2 regions of the Glutamicibacter sp. NPDC127525 genome follow, and region 2 is predicted to be linked to the other one. Evidence: predicted binding sites of a transcription regulator. Region 2 holds the regulator's gene; the other holds the start of a gene.

Region 1 (3,326 bases), on a different contig from region 2:
TCCTGCAGCTTCTCGCGGTCGTAGTCCGAGTCGGTGTTTTTGATCTCGGCTGCGATCTGCGCCTTGCGTCCCTCGATGGCGTCGGCTTCGCCGCCACCTTCGACGATGGTGGTCTCGTCCTTGGTGATAACGACCTTGCGGGCGGTACCGAGGACTTCCAGGCCTACGTTGTCCAGGGACAGGCCGATTTCCTCGGAAACAACCTGGCCGCCGGTGAGGATAGCGATGTCGGTCAGCATGGCCTTGCGACGGTCGCCGAAGCCCGGAGCCTTGACAGCAACGGACTTGAACAGGCCGCGGATCTTGTTCAGGATCAGGGTAGCCAGGGCTTCGCCCTCGACATCTTCGGCGATGATCAGCAGCGACTTGTTCGACTGCATGACCTTCTCCAGCAAGGTCACCATGTCCTTGACCGAGGAGATCTTCGAGTTCACGATGAGTACGTAAGGGTCCTCAAGAACGGTTTCCTGGCGCTCAGCGTCGGTGACGAAGTAAGCGGAGATGTAGCCCTTGTCGAAGCGCATGCCCTCTGCCAGCTCCAGCTCCAGGCCGAAGGTGTTGGATTCTTCAACGGTGATAACGCCCTGCTCGCCGACCTTGTCGAGAGCTTCAGCGATCAGCGCGCCGATTTCCGGATCGCCAGCAGAGATCGAAGCGGTAGCAGCGATCTGCTCCTTGGACTCGACCTTCTTCGCAGCGGCGAACAGTTCAGCGGTAACAGCTTCTACGGCCTTGTCGATACCGCGGCGCAGTGCGATTGGGTCAGCACCTGCGGCAACGTTGCGCAGGCCTTCCTTGACCAGTGCCTGTGCCAGCACGGTTGCGGTGGTGGTACCGTCGCCAGCGACGTCGTCGGTCTTCTTGGCAACTTCCTTGACCAGCTCTGCGCCGATCTTCTCGTAAGGCTCTTCGAGGTCGATTTCCTTAGCGATGGACACGCCGTCGTTGGTGATAGTAGGAGCGCCCCACTTCTTTTCCAGAACAACGTTGCGGCCGCGTGGGCCCAGGGTGACCTTCACCGCGTCAGCAAGGGTGTTCAGGCCGCGCTCAAGTCCGCGGCGTGCTTCCTCGTCAAATGCAATCATCTTAGCCATTGTGGCGTACGGTCCTTTCGGGACGATTTTGCGAAAATGCAACCGACAGACAGCGCCCGCGACGGACGAGTGGACCGGTGCGGCATCGGGCCAGCAACCGTTTCAGCTCTCGCTATCTGAGGTATTTTCCACTCCCACGCCCTGCATCCGCTGTCCGGTGCTTCATGAAGTTCTTGGAGAACGCAAAAGCCGACCGGCGTTAGCAGTCGCAACGCATGAGTGCTAATACAAATATTGGCACTCTCGCATGGCGAGTGCAAGCCGATCGGCTCTGAGCGAATGGAATTATGAACGAATTATTCGTTTAGCCCCAGGGTGTCATCGGAGCCCAGAACCACGGTGACCCGGTTCGGAATGTTGCTGGTCTGCAGAACTTCGTCGATATTCAGGATTTCTGCAGCTTTTTCAGCGGTAGTCCGGTAGGACTCGGACATGTAATAAACCGTGGAGACTTCTGCGGGCCTGGTCCAGTTGTCGGCCACAATGCTGGTGAACCCGGCTTCGGCCATGGCGTCTTCGCCTTCATTAGCCAGACCGGCAACACTTGCCGCGTTGTACACGCCAATCAGCTGGCCGTAGAGCACGTCTTCGTCATCGATGGTGCTCGTTGGCGATGCGGATTCACTAGGTGTGGGTTCCACGGAAGGCTCAGCGGTGACTTCCTGGGTTTGCGAGGTGTCGCTTCCCGTGGAAGTCGCGAGGGTCTCCTTGAGCTGAGGGCCGAAGATGAAGGACAAGGCACCGATCACCAGCACGAGTACAGCGGTCAGCACTACCCAGCGCAATTTCCCACCGGTTGACTTCGACGCGGCGGACTGCGCCCATCCGTGGGCGTGGTGCGAACCCACACGGGTGCTGAACTCCGGAACGCGATCAAATTCGTCACGCGGGTAGTTGGTCATTCTTGTCCTTGCTCGAGGTCTGATTGGTCACGGCAGGCAGGGTTATCGTCCCGTGCCGACCTTACCGCCCACGCGACGTTTTGTGGAACGTGCTCTGCGCAGGCGCTTGACCAACATCGGGTCGTAGGCCAGTGCCGCGTCGGTTTCAATCAGCTGGTTCAGCAGCTGGTAGTAATTCGTCGGCGACATCGAAAACTGCTTGGTAATGGCTTGTTCCTTGGCCCCGGCATACTTCCACCACAACTTTTCCAGGTTGAGGATCTGTTGCGAACGCTCGTCCAATTCCGAATCCGGGTTCATGACGAAATCCACCAGCAATTCATTCTCAGCCATACGTTCTCACCTCTGTCCTTGGACCAGTTTTCTCGGGTTTCGGTTATGCATGTAATCCACCATCGGTAGACATACCACCGATATTCTAACCAATCTGCTTGCCTAACACCGTGTGGCCGAGCACAGGCACGCCAGAAAAACGGCACAATTATCCCTATGGACGATTTGCAGCCAGCACTTTTCGATGCACCCCAGCCAGCTCGGACACCAGTGTACGAAGCGGCGGATTTCCCGTTTTACCATGGCGCCCAATCCATGGCCGACCACGGGTTTATCGCTGGAGACTGGGTTCGGGCACTTAGCGAGCAGGACTCGTTGCTGCGTTCCCTGGCCACCGATTTGGCGGCCCGTTCGGCGGCCGGTGAACAGATCCTGCCGGCACCGGAGGTGATGTTCCGCGCACTGACCCTGCCATTGTCCGAAGTCAAGGTCCTAATTATTGGCCAAGACCCATATCCGACACCCGGCCACGCAAATGGTTTGGCCTTCGCGGCCAACAAGCAGGTGCGTCCGCTGCCGCGCTCCTTGGCCAATATCTACAAGGAATTGCAGTCCGATCTGGGGCTGGAGCCGGTTGCGCATCCGGATCTCAGTCCATGGCTCTCAGAAGGCGTCTTGCTGTTGAACCAGGTGCTCTCCGTAGCCGCTGGAAATGCCGGCTCGCATCAGAAGCTGGGTTGGGCGCCAATTCTGCATGCCATCCTCACCGCGCTCAATGACCGTCCGCGGCCTCCGGCGGCTTTGCTCTGGGGCAAGCATGCGCAGAAACTCTCCGAGTCCCTGTCCAACGCCGTGCAGCTGCAAAGCGCCCATCCCTCGCCGCTCTCAGCCTCGCGCGGGTTCTTCGGCTCCAAGCCCTTCTCAAGCATCAATCGGCTCCTGTCCGACCGCGGACAGAAGCCGATTGACTGGTCGTTGCCGAAAGCTTAGCGCCGGCGGATCCGCCGGCGCTCACGCCGGGCGCTGGAGGTCAATGGACGGCACAGCGTATCGCCGA
Region 2 (3,326 bases):
AGAACATGCCGCCGCTGTGCTCCACGCGGCCGGCGGAGAGTTCTTCGCCACGCAGCTTGGCCAGCTGCTCGAGCAAATCGCGCTGGGCAGCGTCGAGCTTGGTCGGGGTCTCCACCTGCAGGTGCACGGTGATGTCCCCGCGCTTGCCTCCGCGCAGGCGCGGCACACCGAGGCCCGGCAGGGTGACGGTGTCGCCATCCTGGGCGCCTGGCTCCACATTGATGGACTGGCCGCCGTCGAAGGTTTCCAGCTTCAGCTCGCAACCCAGTGCGGCGGCGGTCATTGGCAGGCTCATCTTGGCGTGCAGGTCGGTGCCGGCGCGCTCGAAGACCTTATGGCGGCGCACGTCGATCTCGACGAACAGGTTGCCGTTAGGCCCGCCGCCCGGGCCGGCTTCGCCCTGTCCGCGCAGCTGGATGCGGGTGCCGGAGTCGACACCTGCAGGAACGTTCAGCGACTTGGACACATGCTCGCGCACCCGGCCTTCGCCGTTGCACTCCAGGCAGGGGTCCGGGATGGTGGTGCCGAAACCGCGGCAGGCCGCACAGGTTTCCACGGTCATCATCTGGCCCAGGAATGAACGCACTGGACGCTGGACCTGGCCTGCGCCATGGCAGATATCGCAGGTGACCGGGCTGGTGCCTTCGCGCGTGCACGAACCGTTGCACGTTTTGCAGGTGACAGCTGTTTCCATCTCCAGCGGGTAGACCGTGCCCTTGACCGCGTCTTCCAGGTCGATGGTGATGGTGATCAGCGCGTCGCGCCCTGGCTGGGTGCGTGATGCCGGGCCCTGGGCCTGGCCGCCACCGAAGAACTGCTCGAAGATGTCGCCGAAGCCGCCAAAGCCCTGGCCGCCACCGCCGAAGCCCGGGTGGCCGTTGCCGTTCTCATCGCCGGTGGCGTCGTAGTTGGAGCGTTTGGTCTGGTCGGAAAGGACTTCGTAGGCTCGGGTGACCAGCTTGAACTGTTCTGCAGCGTCATCGCTAGGGTTTACATCCGGGTGCAGCTTACGCGCCAACTTGCGGTAGGCACTCTTGATTTCCTGCGGGGTCGCGTCCTTGGCGACGCCTAGGGTCTCGTAATGCGAGCTCACGTTATTCGCCGTGTCCTTTCCTGAGAATCTTGAAATTCGGTAGTGCCGGGCGGTGCCCAGCGAGGCTAGTTAGCCAAAATCTTCGACAGGTACCGTGCCACCGCACGAACCGAGGCCATGGAGGTTGGATAGTTCATCCGGGTGGGGCCCAGGACCCCGAGCTTGTTGCGCAGATCGGTGCCGTAAGTGGTGGCGACCACGGCGGCTTCCGACAGCTGCCCGTAGTGGTGCTCGGTGCCGATGGCCACGGCCACGCCGCGCGAATCGGCTTCCAGCTCGGAGAAGAGCTTGAGCAGCACTACCTGCTCCTCGAGCGCCTCGAGCACCGGGGTTATGCTCAGCGGGAAGTCCCCTTCCACGCGGGCGAGGTTCGCGGTGCCTGCCATGATGATGCGCTGCGCGTTGGCCGCCTGGGCCATTTCTTCCAGCGCACCGATCACCTGGTCCACCAGGGGGTCGGCCTGCTGCGTCGAACTGCGCTCGATGCGGGTGAGCCGTCCGGCAAGTTCGGCAAGCTTCACTCCCCCGAAATTGTTGAGCAGCCACAGCTTCAGGTCGTCCAGCTCATCATCGCTGTAGGAACGCTGGACCGGCATCATGCGCTGATCCACCGTGCCATTGGAAGCGATCATCACCATCAGCACCTGGGCCGAGCCCAGTCCGACCAGATCGAGGTTCTTCAACGAAGCGGTGTCGTAGTGCGGCACCTGGATCATTGCTACCTGGTTGGTCAACCGCGCCAGGAGGCGAACGGTGCTCTTGAGCATCTCGTCCAGGTCCGTGGAGCTGTCCAGGATCTTGTTGATGGCGTCGCGTTCAGCCCGCGACAGCGGCTTGAGCTCGCCGATCTCATCGACGAAGCGGCGGTATCCCTTTTCGGTGGGGATCCGTCCGGAGGAAGTATGCGGAGCGACTATGAGCCCCTCTTCTTCCAGCATAGCCATGTCATTGCGGATCGTCGCGGCGCTGACACCGAGGTTGTGCCGGTCGAGGAGCGCTTTGGAACCCACTGGCTCACGGGATTGGACGTAGTCCTCCACGATGGCACGCAGAACGTCTAGGCGTCGCGGCTCTGTCACAACAGCACCTCCTTGGATTCCCTGTGCCCGGCTTTGGCACTCTAACCTGTCAAGTGCCAAGTCTAATACGTTCAGCAGTTGCTAGCATTGGATTTCGAGCGTATTCGATCACAGCGAAAGGCAGTACGTGACTAATTACTCCTGGGGACCACGGGATCTGAGTGCACCGGCACCGAAAAAACTCCGCCAGGTCCCTGTTGAACGTGGCATGATTCTGGAAGATGCCACCTCAGGATGGGTAGGAGAAGTCATCCGTACCGAGAAATCCGGTGGCATGCGCGTGATCGTGCTCGAGGACCGACACGGCAAGACCCGCTCCTTCCAGGCGGGCTTCGGGTTCTTCCTCGAAGGCGAAGCGGTGGAGATCATTGATCCCGTTGCCAAGGCCGCACCGCCCCAGAAGCTGGTCTCGGCTTCGGGTTCGCGTGCCGTTGCCGGACTGAAGGCCCGGGAAGCCAGGGCAAGCCGCATCTGGGTAGAAGGCAAGCACGACGCTGAGCTGGTTGAAAAAGTTTGGGGCCACGACCTGCGTGTTGAAGGCATCGTCGTTGAACCGCTGCATGGCGTGGACGATCTTGCCGGGGCTATCCGCGACTTCGCCCCCTCCGCGCAGCGCCGCCTGGGAATCCTGGTTGACCACCTGGTTGCCGGAAGCAAGGAATCGCGCATCGTTGCCGAGGCGATGAAGGTCCCCGGTGCAGCGCAAAACGTGCTGATCCTCGGCCACCCGTACGTGGATGTATGGCAGGCGATCAAGCCTGCGACACTGGGCATCAAGGCTTGGCCGGTGATCCCCAAGGGCACCGATTGGAAAACCGGTGTGCTCCGGGCCTTTGGCTGGCCGCACTCCACCGCGGAAGACATCGGCATCGGATGGCAGCGGCTCTTGTCCACGGTGCAGCATTACGGGCAGCTTGAACCACAGCTCTTGGGCCGGATTGAAGAATTGATCGATTTTCTCACGACCGAAGATTACGGTTTCCTAACGATTGACTAATAGTTGGAGATTAGTCTGCGAATCTCCCCGTGCGCCCAGCCGCGGTCGCTATGATAAGAGGAACCACACTTAGCAAGACAAGGAAAAATAGTGACATCACGCCAGACGAAGCCATCGGAGAATTCCCGCTTCGAAGGTTCCAGGACCTCTGCGCTGC

Evidence for each region. The regulator HrcA, encoded in region 2, represses chaperone genes, less so after heat shock. The targets are predictions, from matches to a motif close to TTNGCACTCGNNNNNNNCGAGTGCNAA.
Region 1: a site for HrcA is predicted at 1,294-1,320, ahead of groL (chaperonin GroEL). Genes of this name have one in related genera too.

The regions. Positions count from the first base shown of each region.
Region 1 covers NZ_JBHXVN010000006.1:14,238-17,563, reverse strand. The annotation lists gene groL (chaperonin GroEL) at 1-1,094, opposite strand, end outside; gene ACFVHU_RS14245 (LytR C-terminal domain-containing protein) at 1,391-1,996, opposite strand; gene ACFVHU_RS14240 (DUF3263 domain-containing protein) at 2,039-2,329, opposite strand; gene ACFVHU_RS14235 (uracil-DNA glycosylase) at 2,486-3,259, shown strand; gene ACFVHU_RS14230 (threonine/serine exporter ThrE family protein) at 3,256-3,326, opposite strand, start outside.
Region 2 covers NZ_JBHXVN010000001.1:317,843-321,168, forward strand. The annotation lists gene dnaJ (molecular chaperone DnaJ) at 1-1,093, opposite strand, end outside; gene hrcA (heat-inducible transcriptional repressor HrcA) at 1,159-2,172, opposite strand; gene ACFVHU_RS01445 (DUF3097 domain-containing protein) at 2,300-3,169, shown strand; gene ACFVHU_RS01450 (DUF4870 domain-containing protein) at 3,260-3,326, shown strand, end outside.